Hyalangium ruber: one gene and its partners. The protein of the gene in region 2 interacts with the protein of the main gene of each other region in a pairwise test. Links are inferred from orthologs where the notes say so. Each region holds a gene or a part of one and is shown on either strand. Other genes may lie near its edges.

Region 1 (4,362 bases), on a different replicon or contig from region 2:
GGGTATGACGTGGTGGACGTCGACGTGGGCAAGGACCTGCCCGCGAAGCTCGCGGCCGAGAAGGTGGAGGTGGCCTGGCTGGCGCTCCACGGCCGCTACGGCGAGGACGGCTGCATCCAGGGCCTGCTCGAGTCCCTCTTCGTTCCCTACACCGGCAGCGGTGTGCTCGCCTCGGCGCTGGGCATGGAGAAGGTCTTCGCCAAGCAGATGTTCACCACCCACGGCATCCCCACGCCTCCTTATAAGGTGTTCACCGAGGCCCAGGCCGCCCGTGCGGCGGTCGACTCCCTGCCGTTCCCGTTCCCGGTGGTCGTGAAGCCCAGCCGCGAGGGCAGCAGCGTGGGCGTTCACGTCTGCAAGACGAAGGAGGCCTACCTGGCCGCCGTGGATGACGCCTCCAAGTACGCGGGCTTCCTCCTCGTCGAGCGCTTCATCAAGGGGCGCGAGGTGCAGGGCGCCGTGCTGGATGACGAGGCCCTGGGCGTCATCGAAGTGGTCGTCGCGCGGGAGTTCTACGACCAGGAGGCCAAGTACAAGGCCGGAAGTGGAACGCAGTATCTCTTCCCAGCACCCCTGCCCGCAGATCAGTATGCGCGGGTGAACGAGGTGTGCCTCGGCGCCCACAAGGCGCTGGGGTGCCGAGGGGCGTCGCGCTCCGACGTCATCGTCACCGAGGGAGGAGAAGTATTCGTGCTGGAGACCAACACGTTGCCGGGCATGACCGAGACCAGCCTGCTGCCGAAGATCGCCGCGGGGCGGGGTATCGACTTCCCAACGTTGTGCGAGCGGATTCTCCTCGGGGCCGCGCTCAAGGCCTGAGCAGCGCCAACCGCCCGATTTTCCTCCCACCCCTGGGGTTTTCCCCCAGCCCGGCAGATACAGCGACGTACCTGTAGCCAAAAACTGGCGCGGCGATCCAACCGCGCGCAGCATGCGGACCTCTTTTCCATGGCCTTTGGCAAGTCCCGAAATCGCCGCCGTCAGGACACCGCCCAGAAGAAGGACGCGGTGAAGGGCGCCGTGCGCACGCACGGGGCCTCGGTGGGCAAGGGGCTGTTGGCGGCGGTGCTGACCGCCGGGCTGGTGTGGGGTGGGGTGGAAGTGCGCAGCTGGGCGCTGTCGTCTCCGCGCTTCCAGCTTCAGGAGGTGAGCTTCACCGGCCTGTCGCGCGCCTCGCGCGCGGAGCTGGTGCGCCTGTCCGGCCTGGCGCCGGGACAGAACCTGTTCGCCATGGACGTGGCGACGCTCGAGCGGGCCATGCTCCAGCACCCGTGGGTGCGGGGCGTGGAGGTGACGCGGCACTTCCCGGCCACCGTCTCGGTGCAGGTGGTGGAGCACGCGCCGGCGGCGCTGGTGGTGCTGGGGGATTTGTACGTGCTGGACGATGAGGGCGAGCCCTTCAAGCGGGTGACTCCGGGCGATGGGTTGGACCTGCCGCTCGTCACCGGCGTGGAGCGCGACGCCTACGTGAAGGATCCCGACGGGGTGCGCGAGCGGATGCGCGCGGCGCTGGCGGTGGCGCACTCCTACGCGGCGCTCAAGCCGGGCCGCCACGAGCGGCTGTCCGAGGTGCGGCTGGAGGGCGCGGCGCTGGCGCTGGTGACGATGGCGGGGCAGGAAGTGCGGATGGGCGAGGGGGATGCGGACGCCAAGCTCTCGCGGCTGGCGCGCGTGCGGCGCGAGCTGAGCACGCGGGGACTGAGCGCGGATGTGATTCACCTGGACAACCGGGCTCGGCCCGGCTGGGTGGCAGTGAAGCTTTCGAACTCCGCCTCCGAGAGGAGCGGGGTCTCGACGCGGTAAGGGCACGCCCTTTCACGAGAGTGGGGGCACCGGGGAGGCAGTGGTCATGGCGAAGCAGAAGTCTGGGGAGATCATCGTCGGCCTCGACATCGGCACGACGAAGATCTGCGCGATCGTCGGGGAGCTCACCGACAGCGGCATCGACATCATCGGGATCGGCACCCACCCCTCCAAGGGATTGCGCAAGGGCGTCGTGGTCAACATCGAGGCGACCGTGGCCTCCATCCGCCGCGCGGTGGAGGAGGCCGAGCTGATGGCCGGCGCGGAGATCTCCCACGTGTACACCGGCATCGCCGGTGGCCACATCAAGGGCTTCAACTCCCAGGGCATCGTCGCGGTGAAGGACAAGGAGGTCCGCGAGGCGGACATCGCCCGCGTCATCGACGCGGCCAAGGCGGTGGCCATTCCCCTGGACCGCGAGGTGATTCACGTCCTGCCCCAGGAGTTCATCATCGACGACCAGGGCGGAATCAAAGAGCCGCTCGGCATGGCGGGCGTGCGCCTGGAGGCCAAGGTCCACATCGTCACGGGCGCCGTCTCCAGCGCGCAGAACATCGTGAAGTGCGCCAACCGCACCGGCCTCAACGTCTCCGACATCGTCCTGCAGCCGCTGGCCTCCGCCGAGGCGGTGCTGGGCGAGGAGGAGAAGGAGCTGGGCGTGTGCCTGGTGGACATCGGCGGCGGCACCACCGACATCGCCATCTTCGTGGGCGGCTCCATCGTCCACACCGCCGTCATCGCCCTGGGCGGCAACAACCTCACCAGTGACATCGCCATCGGCCTGCGCACCCCGGCGCACGAGGCAGAGCGCATCAAGCAGAAGTTCGGGTGCGCGCTCTCTTCCATGGTGAACAAGGATGAGACCATCGAGGTGCCGAGCGTGGGCGGCCGCCAGCCGCGCGTGCTCGGCCGGCAGATCCTCTGCGAGATCCTCGAGCCGCGCGTGGAGGAGATCTTCCAGCTCGTCCACCGCGAGATCCAGAAGTGCGGCTACGAGGATCTGCTCGCCTCGGGCGTGGTGATCACCGGTGGCTCGACGCTGCTGGCGGGCATGCCGGAGCTGGCCGAAGAGGTGCTCGGACTGCCAGTGCGCCGCGGTATGCCTCGCGGTATCGGCGGCCTGGTAGACGTGGTGAAGAGCCCCATGTACGCGACCGGCGTGGGCCTGGTCGTCTACGGCGCTCGCCACCTCGACCGCCGCATGTTCCGGATTCGCGAAGAGAACGTGTACAAGAAGGTCAAAGGCCGCATGCGTGAGTGGCTGGAGGAAATTTTCTAGTCCCGCTGCGCACCAAAACCCGGAAGTCAAGAAGAGGGATCCCCAAGTGGGATCCCTCTTTTTTTTGATCAACATTTCCCGAGTACAATCTTTGACGAAACGCTTCAGGTAGGAAGCTCTCATCCCACTTCCTACGTCGGTACCCATCTTCGATCGACTTCGGATACGAGCAGGCCAGTCGGGGACGCTCCATCCGGTCTTGGTACATCCAACTATGACGGTTTCCCTCACGTCTCCTCTTCGCTCCACTCACCGCCGCGTACTGGCGTCCGTGCTCCTGCTGGGAGTGCTGGGCATCGCCTGCGGCCAGGAGCCTCAGAACCCTGGTGCCGCCGCCGAGCAGCAGGAGGCACAGCCCGCTGCTCGCGCGGACACGTTGAAGGGCGCCTGGCTGGTGGCGCCGGACAAGAACGTGGCGTGGATGGTGGCGCCGGACGCGAACCTCCAGTTGGAGATCACCGAGTCGGCCGATCCGATCGTGGAGGGCGCGAACGTCACCTACAGCCTCAACATCGTGAACCTGGGGCCGAACGCGGCGACCAGCCCGTCGGTGGCGGTGAACCTGCCCGCCGGCTCGTTCTTCGGCAACGTCGATGCGGGGGGCTGGAACTGCAGCACCCCGGGGAACATCTACGTCTGGACCTGCACGCTGTCGTCGCTGGCGGTGAACGTCCCGCAGCTCATCAAGTTCACCATGCAGGCGCCCTTCCAGGACGACGTGCTGCTCAGCATGAACGCCACGATCTCCTCGCAGACGACGGACCCCATTCCGGGCAACAACACCGACGCGGAGGAGACGGTCGTCGGCGCGAACGATGCGCCGGTGAACACGTCGCCCATGACGCAGTCGACCCCCGAGGACGTGCCGATCATCTTCTCGACCGCCAACGGCAACCGCGTCTTCACCGCCGACCCCGATGTCTTCAATCGCAAGTTGCGGACGACCGTGCAGATCACCGGGGGAACCGCCCGCGGCACGCTGACGCTCAGCCGGACCACGGGACTGACGTTCCTGAATGGCGACGGCACCAACGATCCTTCTCAGCAGTTCGAGGCAACGCTGGCCGATACCAACGCCGCGCTGGAGGGAATGCGCTTCACTCCGGCCCAGGACTACTACGGCAACACGTCCATGGTCTTCTCGGTGTTGGACCTGGGCAACAGCGGTCTGGGAGGCGTCAAGACGGCCACTCGGTTCACCGAGATCAACGTCACGCCCAACGTGCCGGATCCGCCGAACGCGAACGATGACACCTTCGCGGTGCCCGGCGAGGCGGTGA
Region 2 (4,240 bases):
GGAGCTGCTCCGGCGCTGCATCGCCGTGGACTTCCCCAAGGAGCTGGTGCTCGTGGACGACTGCTCCAAGGATGGCAGCCGCGAGTTCCTCGAGCAGCTCTCCGAGAAGGGGCTGGCGCTGCTGGGCGGCAACCCGACGAACCGCAACGACCTCAAGGTGCTCTTCCAGCCCCAGAACCAGGGCAAGGGCGCGGCGCTGCGGCGGGGCTTCGCCGAGGCCTCCGGCGACATCATCATCGTCCAGGACGCGGACCTGGAGTACGACCCGCGCGACATCCAGCGCGTCATCCAGCCCATCCTCGATGGCGAGGCAGACGTCGTCTTCGGCAGCCGCTTCACCGGCACGCCCCGGCGGGTGCTCTACTTCTGGCACACCGTCATGAACAACGCGCTGACCATGCTCTCCAACATGACCAGCGGGCTGAACCTCACGGACATGGAGACCTGCTACAAGGCCTTCCGCGCCGAGGTGCTGCGCTCCATCACCGTGGAGGAGGAGCGCTTCGGCTTCGAGCCCGAGGTGACGGCCAAGATTGCCCGGGGCAACTGGCGCGTCTACGAGGTGCCCATCAGCTACCACGGGCGCACCTACGAGGAGGGCAAGAAGATCGGCTGGAAGGACGGAGTACGCGCCCTCTACGTCATCGCCAAGTACGCCCTGAAGCGCTAGGGCCTGTTCATTGCCCGACAGCGTTTCCCGAGCCTGTCGCCCCTCGGACACCGTAACGGGGCGGAGGCGGTCCCCAATCGCGCGCTGGGGAACACCCCCTCATTGGACCGGAGGGTAGGCCTGACCGTTGGGGGGGGGATTCTTACCTTCTGAGGGTGATCGCCAGATTCCTTCTCTACGGGTGTGCGGGCTGGGTGCTCGAGGTGTGCTTCACCGGCGCGCATGCCGCCCTCCTCCACAAGGACAGCCATGGTACGGCGAAGACGTACCTGTGGATGCACCCCATCTATGGCGCCACGGCGCTGAGCATGGAGTTCCTCCATGACCGGCTGCGCTTCCTGCCCCGCCCGATACGGGCCCTTGCCTACACCGCCGTCATCTTCGGGGCCGAGTACGCCACCGGCTGGCTGCTGCGCCGGGCACTCGGCCGCTGCCCCTGGGACTACGAAAAGCGAGGCTGGAGCGTGAAGGGGCTCGTGCGCCTGGACTACTTCCCCTTCTGGTACGCCGCCGGACTGGCCTTCGAGCCGGTACGCGAAGCCCTGCTGCGCGTCACCAGCGAGGCCCTGCGGCAGACGCCCGAGTTCCGCCACGCCGTGGAGAACGGGGAGGTGTTACCGCCCCCCCACGCCGGCTCCACCGAGGTGGAGGCGGGTGCTACGGCTGCAACCTTCCAGGGAGCCCTGACGGCCGAGCGGGCGGAGCCCCGGGAGGATGTACCCCTGGGGGCGGACGCCCTGCCCTCTCCGGTGGGCTGAGGGCCCTTCCCTGGCCGAGTGCTCTCCAGCCCACGTCTCGACACGAGAGGTGGCTTTTCTTTCAGCACCGCGCGCCACGTAGTAATACCTTCACTGCGCTCGCGGTGTTTGTTCACCCTGGGGAAATTCCGCCGCCGTCCTGAAAGTTCCCGCCCCCGTATGTTCGACTGGCTTCACACCCTCTTCTCGCGTGACCTGGCAATCGACCTGGGCACGGCGAACACGCTCATCTACATCCGCGGCCAGGGCATCGTCTCGAACGAACCCTCGGTGGTGGCCGTGCAGCAGGACGCACGCGGTGGCAAGAAGGTGCTCGCCGTGGGCAAGGAGGCCAAGGAGATGCTCGGGAGAACCCCGGGCAACATCGTGGCCATCCGCCCCATGAAGGACGGCGTCATCGCCGACTTCGAAATTACCGCGGCGATGCTGCGCTACTTCATCCAGAGCGCCCACAACCGCAAGACGCTCGTCAACCCGCGCATCATCATCGGCATCCCCTCGGGGATTACCGAGGTGGAGCGCCGGGCGGTGCGCGAGGCGGCGGCCAACGCGGGCGCCCGCGAGGTCTACCTCATCGAGCAGCCCATGGCGGCGGCGATTGGCGCGGGGCTTCCGGTGACGGAGCCCAGCGGCAACATGATCGTCGACATCGGCGGTGGCACCTCCGACGTGGCGGTCATCAGCCTGGCCGGCATCGTCTTCGCCAAGAGCGTGCGCATCGGCGGCGACAAGCTGGACGAGGCGATCATCCAGTACGTCAAGCGCAAGTACAACCTGCTCATCGGTGAGCGCACGGCCGAGGCCATCAAGATGGGCATCGGCACGGCGTACCCGACCGACGAGGTCATGACCATGGAGATCAAGGGTCGCGACCTGGTGGCGGGCGTGCCGCGCACGCTGACGGTGAGCAGCGACGAGGTGCGCGACGCGCTGGCCGAGCCCGTCAACGGCATCGTCGAGGCGGTGAAGCTGACGCTGGAGCGCACGCCGCCGGAGCTCGCCGGTGACATCGCCGACCGCGGAATCGTGCTCGCGGGCGGTGGCGCGCTGCTGAAGAACCTGGACACGCTGCTGCGCGAGGAGACGGGCCTGCCGGTGTTCCTGGCGGAGGACCCGCTGTCGGCGGTGGTGATTGGCGCGGGCAAGGCGCTGGAGTCGCTCGACATCCTGCGCCAGGTCACCCAGCCGGCCTAAGGCACGCTCCACGGCCGGGGAAGCCGAGGCTGAGGCCCGTCGACGGGCTTCACGTCTCGGTACTCGGGCTCCACGTAGTCGGGGTCGAGCGCGCGGCGGGCGAAGCCACCGAGCCCGTCTGTCCAGCGCGCATAGGCCCGCTCGATGAAGGCGTCCTTGTCGACGGCGCGAGCGCGCACCAGGTAGGCGACGGCGAGCAGGTCCGGCGGCAGCATCGGAAAGCGGGGCTGCACCTCGCCCGAGCGCACATAGGCCTCGAGCGGCTTGCGGGCCTTCATGAGCGCGAAGTGCGTTCCGAAGAGGCGCTCCGCGGCCTGGGTGTCCCCCTGTCGCGTGAGCTCCAGGGCGAGGATCGCTGCGGCCTCCAGGGGCAGGCGGTTGAGCACGCCGTCCTTGGCCGAGGAGACCTGAGCCGCGGCCTTCTCCGCGTTGCCGAGGATGAGGAAGGCGAGCCAGAGGGACTCCCGCTCCGTGACGTTGCCCGTGAAGTTCAGCTCCTCGTCCTTCAAGGTGCGGAAGCCAGTCATGAGCGTGAAGCGCAACTGAGCTGCCGGCGACTCCATGAACTCGGCGGGGAGGAGGGGGTCCGTGATGTACGGCGTGCGGTCCGGTCCCGCGAGGCGGGCCAGTCGACCCGCGAGCACCGCCAGCTCCCAGGAGCGCCGTGGCCGGGCCGTGGCCTCCACATACCGCTGCACGGCACGGGAAGCCTCCCCCACCCGCTTGAGGGCGATGAGGGCGCGCACACGCAGCTCCAGGTCCTCCACGGACTCGGGCGCCTTGACGAGCGCCTCATCGAGCAGCTCCAGCGCTCGCTGCGGGTAGCCATCCGCGAGACGGAGGCGGGCCATCGCGCGCTGGGCCTCGAATGAATCGGGAAAGCGCTCCAGGACGCGCGCGTAGGCCTCGCGCTGTTCCTCCGGCCGACGGGAGCGCGCTTGCACCAGGGCCCGCCCGACGGAGGCGTCCGGAGCCGCTTTGTCCATCGAGACGTAGGCTCCGGTCGTCTCATGTCCCAGCAGGCCATAGACGTCTTGGAAGAGCTCATGGGCGGCGCGGTCGTCCGGGTAGCGAGAGATGAGCCGCTGGGCGAACTCCAGCGCCTTCGACGGGTTGTACCGCATGAGCCAGTGCGCGGCCGCCTCGCGAGCCCGGAGCGAGGTGGGGTCCGCCAGGGCGATGCTCTGGGCCAGCTCTCCGGCGGCCTGCAAGCGCCCGGCATCGGCGTGCTCCTGGACGGTCTCCTCCCAGTTGAGCCGTTCCTTCCACATCATGTCGTCGGGGCCCAGGGCTCCGGCGCGAAAATCCACCCGGCGCGGGGGGGTGTACTCGGCCGCGTCGTCCACCATGAACGAGGCCGCGCCCAGCACGTTGTAGAAGTTGCGCTGCTCCGCCCTCAGGGAGAACTCCTCGAAGGGCTTCGTCTCTCCGGGCCAGCGCGCTTCGAACTTGTGGGGCCCGCTGAGGCTCCGCAGGGAGATGGTCAGTTGGCTGCCGGGCGCCACTTGGAAGGTCCGCCGCCCATCCACGGACACCTCCACGGGCCGGGACAGCCCATTGATGAGGGACACCTCCCGCGTGATGAAGGGCATGGCGATGCCCGCGAGGCACACCAGCC
Region 3 (4,239 bases), on a different replicon or contig from region 2:
GCTCGCCGGCGCGGAAGGCCGGATCCTTGAGGATGCGCAGGTGCAGCGGGATGTTCGTCTTGATGCCTTCGATGCGGAAGGACTCCAGCGCCCGGATGGAGCGCTCGATGGCCTGCTCCCGCGTGTCACCCGAGACGATGAGCTTGGCGATCATCGGATCGTAGTTCGGCGTGACGGTGTTGCCCTCGGCGTAGCCCGAGTCCAGGCGCACACCCTCGCCCGTGGGCGGCACGAACACCTTGAGCGGCCCTGGGGACGGGAAGAACTTCACCGGATCCTCCGCGTAGATGCGGAACTCGAGCGCCGCCCCGCGCCGCTTCACGTCCTCCTGGCGCACCGTGAGGCGCTCTCCGGAGGCGATGCGCAGCTGCCAGCCGATCAGGTCCAGCCCCGTGGTCAGCTCCGTCACCGGGTGCTCCACCTGGAGCCGGGCGTTCATCTCGATGAAGTAGACGTTGCCCTCAGAGTAGAGGAACTCCACCGTGCCGGCGTTGGCGTAGCCGAACGCCTTGGCCGCTGTCACCGCCGCGGTGAACAGCTTCTCGGTCAGCTCCGCGTTCTTGCCGCCCGCGAACAGCGGCGAGGGCGCCTCCTCCACCACCTTCTGGTGGCGCCGCTGGATGGAGCACTCGCGCTCCAGGCAGTGGATGAGGTGGCCGTGGTGGTCGCCGAGGATCTGCACCTCGATGTGACGCGGCGCCGGGAAGTAGCGCTCCAGGTAGACGCCCTCGCGGCCGAAGGCTGCCTTCGCCCGGTCCGTACACTGGCGGTAGACCTTCTCCAGCTCGGCCGGATCCTTCGCCGCGGCCATGCCGATGCCACCGCCGCCGCCCGCCGCCTTGCAGAGCACCGGGTAGCCGATGCGCTCGGCGCCCGCGAGCGCGCTCTGCACGTCCGGCACCACGTCCTCGCTGCCGGGCACCACGGGCACGCCCGCGGCCGCCACCAGCTTGCGCGCCTGGCTCTTGTCCTTCATCCGCAGCATGGCCTCGGGCGGAGGGCCCACGAAGACGATGCCGGCCTCCTTGCACGCGGTGGCGAACTCGGCGTTCTCCGAGACGAAGCCGTAGCCGGGGTGTACCGCCTCGGCGCCCGTCTTCTTCGCCGCCTCGAGGATGGCGGGGATGTTCAGGTAGCTGTCCTTGGCGGGCGCGGGGCCGATGCGCACCGCCTCGTCCGCCTCCTTCACGAAGGGCAGCTCCGCGTCGGCGTCGGAGTAGATGGCGACGGTGGAGATCCCCATGCCTCGGGCCACGGCACCGATTCGGCGGGAGATCTCACCCCGGTTGGCGATGAGCAGCTTCTTGAACATGGCTGGCACCCTGGGCTCGGAAGGCCGGCCAACCTAATCCCCGCCCCCAGGCCTGACAAGCGAGCAGGCGAGGGCTCGTCACACCTTCGTACAGGCCCGCACAGCTCCGTCGCACCGTTGCGGCGGCCCTCGGCCCTGGCGTACCTTGCGCCCCGTGAAGCAGAACGACACAGGTGCGGGAACGGTGCTGGATCTCCTGGGTGCTCGGCGCGAGCGGCGGCTGGAGCTGTACCGCGCTCGGCTGGCGGACCGCATGGCGGCCAACCGCGTGGCGCTGGAGACTCTCTACCAGGGCGGTACGCTCTTCTCGCCGCAAGGCACGCAGATGGGCCGAGCCCTGCTCAAGGCGCGGCAGTTGCTGCAGCGCGCCACCACCCTGGTGGACCTGCTGGCCGGTGAGGGCGTGGTGCCTCCCCCGCGCCTGCCCGAGCGCATCGAAGAGGTGTACGAGGAGCTCGACACCCTCTTCTCGCGCAGTGACGCGCTCTCCGGCCGGGATGAGGCGAGCGTGGCCCGCCTCCCCCGCGGCTAGCGCAGCCCTACTCCCTTACGGCATCTCCGTCTGCCCCTGCCGACGCAGGAAGGTGGGGATGTCGAACTGATCCTCGTCCAGCGGCAGCGCCGCGTCCTTCACCACCGCCGTGCGGGTGCTGAGGGCCTTGTTCTCCGTGGAGGACATGGAGCGGCTGCCGGCCTTGGCGGGGACCAGGCTGGCCACTTCCTCGCGGGCGGCGCTGAGCACCGAGGGCGCCGGGCGGGTGACGAGCGGCACCGGCGTGGGCGTTACCGCCACCGAACGGGCCTGCTGACGCGCCGCCTCGCGGTGGACGAAGCCCGTGGCGATGATGGTGATCTTCACCTCGTCCTTGATGTCCTCGTCGATGAGCGAGCCGAAGATGATCTCCGCCTCGCCGTCGGCGGCGTCATGCACCAGCGTGAGGGCCTCGTTGACCTCCTGCAGGGTCATGTCGCGGCCGCCAGTAATATTGATGAGCAGGCCGGTGGCGCCGTCGATGGAGATGTCCTCCAGCAGCGGGCTGGAGATGGCCTGCTGCATGGCGTTGAGCGCGCGCTGGTTGCCCGAGGAGCGGCCGGTGCCCATGAGCGCCAGGCCCTTGTCGCTCATGATGGTCTTCACATCCGCGAAGTCCACGTTGATGTAGCCGTGGTACTGGATGAGGTCCGAGATGCCCTGAACGGCGTTGAGCAGCACCTCATCGGCGCGCTTGAACGTCTCCAGGAGCGGCATGGGCTCGGTGGAGAGCGTCAGCAGCCGCTGGTTGGGGATGGTGATGAGGGTGTCCACCGCGGCCTTGAGCTCCACGAGGCCCTGCTCGGCCTGCTTGCGGCGCTTGTTGCCCTCGAACAGGAAGGGCTTGGTCACCACGCCCACCGTGAGGCAACCCAGGCTCTTGGCGATGTCGGCGATGATGGGGGCGGCCCCCGTGCCGGTGCCACCGCCCATACCGGCGGTGACGAACACCATGTCCGCGCCCTCGAGCACGGCGGCGATCTGCTCCTTGGACTCCAGGGCGGCCTCGCGACCCATCTCCGGGTTGGCGCCCGCGCCCAGGCCCTTGGTCAGCGTCTGTCCGAGCTGCAGCCGCGTCGGAGCGTTGTTGGCGGCCAGCGCCTGGACGTCGGTGTTGGCGGCGATGAAGTCGACCCGTTCCAGCTTGGCCATGATCATCGTGTTGACCGCGTTGCACCCCGCCCCGCCCACGCCAACAACACGGATCTTCGCGGCCTGCTTGTTCTGCTCGAACTGGTCCATGGTGATCCTTTCGGCGGAAAGCGCGCACCGCCGCACGCGTTCGCCAAGGCCACCAATCATCAGCAAGTCGGGATCTTTGGCAAGTATTCCGCTACTCGCCTGTAGCACGACGTTGTAGCCCCGAGTCCTGACAGGGACTTACGCGCGACCTGAACATCTGCTCCGTATGGCGCGGAGATCCCACGCGCCATCTTGACTCAGGATCGCGACTTCATCTCAGCCCGGCGCGACACCTGCCCTGCCCCCGGAACGCGACCGCCCTGACGGCAGCGCCCCGGAGATCCACCCCGAAGCGCGAACCGCAGGGCGGTCGGCGAAGACAGTCTCGGTCAGGGGTCTGACATTCCCCTGTGAGCTGAGTCCATCAGGGCTGCTCGACCTCGACCTCCTTGGCCTTGATCTTGGTGACGGAGAACTCGACGCGGCGGTTGTCCTCGCGGCCCTTGGCGGTCTTGTTGCTGGCGATCGGGCGGGCCTCGCCGAAGCCCACCGCCTCCAGGCGGTCCGCCTCGATGCCCTCCAGGATGAGGCGCTCGCGCACGGCCTCCGCGCGGCTCTTGGAGAGGGTCAGGTTCTGCCCGTCATCGCCCTTGTCGTCGGTGTGCCCCTCCACCCGCAGCTTCTCGATCTGCGGGTTGGCGCGCAGCACCTGCGCCACCTGCTTCAGCAGGGGGAAGGACTTCGGGAGGATGGTGGCCTTGCTGTTGGCGAAGAAGACCTTCTCGAGGATGACGACCTTCTCGCCCTCGACGAGCACCTTCACCTTGCCCTTGTCCGGGCAGCCGTCCTCGTCCTTCACGCCGTTGATGGTCTCCGGCTCGTTGGGGCACTTGTCGGCCGCGTCGGCGACACCGTCCCGGTCGTTGTCCGGATCGGCGCAACCGTCCTCGTCCTCGAAGCCATCCTTGTCCTCGGGCTCGCGCGGGCAGCGGTCCTTGTCGTCCGTGAGCCCATCACCGTCCGTGTCCGGGACCGTGTCGGGGCAGCCGTCCGCGTCCTCGTAGCCGTTCTTCGTCTCCGGCTCGTTCACGCACGCGTCCGCCGCGTCCAACAGGCCGTCCTTGTCATTGTCCGGGTCGGGACAGCCGTTCTCGTCCTCGAAGCCGTCCTTGTCCTCGGCCTCCTGAGGGCAGAGGTCCTTGTCGTCCGGGAG

What was found.
Region 1: the proteins of SYV04_RS15520 (region 2) and ftsA interact in binary tests that used the Escherichia coli proteins (3 or more experiments, as listed by UniProt). The link is inferred for Hyalangium ruber from one-to-one orthologs.
Region 3: the proteins of SYV04_RS15520 (region 2) and ftsZ interact in binary tests that used the Escherichia coli proteins (3 or more experiments, as listed by UniProt). The link is inferred for Hyalangium ruber from one-to-one orthologs.

Annotation. Positions count from the first base shown.
Region 1 is NZ_JAXIVS010000006.1:404,726-409,087, forward strand. Bases 1,013-3,965 are described here. They hold ftsA (cell division protein FtsA), read left to right. Parts: upstream 1,013-1,849; coding sequence 1,850-3,082; downstream 3,083-3,965. Other genes in these bases: SYV04_RS19795 (cell division protein FtsQ/DivIB), read left to right, coding at 1,013-1,803; SYV04_RS19805 (Ig-like domain-containing protein), read left to right, coding at 3,354-3,965. Also shown: SYV04_RS19790 (D-alanine--D-alanine ligase), read left to right, coding at 1-819; more of SYV04_RS19795, read left to right, coding at 949-1,012; more of SYV04_RS19805, read left to right, coding at 3,966-4,362. UniProt on the Escherichia coli protein: Essential cell division protein that assists in the assembly of the Z ring. May serve as the principal membrane anchor for the Z ring.
Region 2 is NZ_JAXIVS010000004.1:797,582-801,821, forward strand. Bases 774-3,604 are described here. They hold SYV04_RS15520 (rod shape-determining protein), read left to right. Parts: upstream 774-1,587; coding sequence 1,588-2,622; downstream 2,623-3,604. Other genes in these bases: SYV04_RS15515 (putative ABC transporter permease), read left to right, coding at 826-1,428; SYV04_RS15525 (tetratricopeptide repeat protein), read right to left, coding at 2,619-3,604. Outside these bases: SYV04_RS15510 (glycosyltransferase family 2 protein), read left to right, coding at 1-670; more of SYV04_RS15525, read right to left, coding at 3,605-4,240. UniProt on the Escherichia coli protein: Forms membrane-associated dynamic filaments that are essential for cell shape determination. Acts by regulating cell wall synthesis and cell elongation, and thus cell shape.
Region 3 is NZ_JAXIVS010000006.1:421,978-426,216, reverse strand. Bases 974-3,803 are described here. They hold ftsZ (cell division protein FtsZ), read right to left. Parts: upstream 3,087-3,803; coding sequence 1,860-3,086; downstream 974-1,859. Other genes in these bases: SYV04_RS19805 (Ig-like domain-containing protein), read right to left, coding at 3,451-3,803; SYV04_RS19815 (hypothetical protein), read left to right, coding at 1,497-1,844; SYV04_RS19820 (acetyl-CoA carboxylase biotin carboxylase subunit), read right to left, coding at 974-1,312. In the rest of the region: more of SYV04_RS19820, read right to left, coding at 1-973; more of SYV04_RS19805, read right to left, coding at 3,804-4,239. UniProt on the Escherichia coli protein: Essential cell division protein that forms a contractile ring structure (Z ring) at the future cell division site. The regulation of the ring assembly controls the timing and the location of cell division.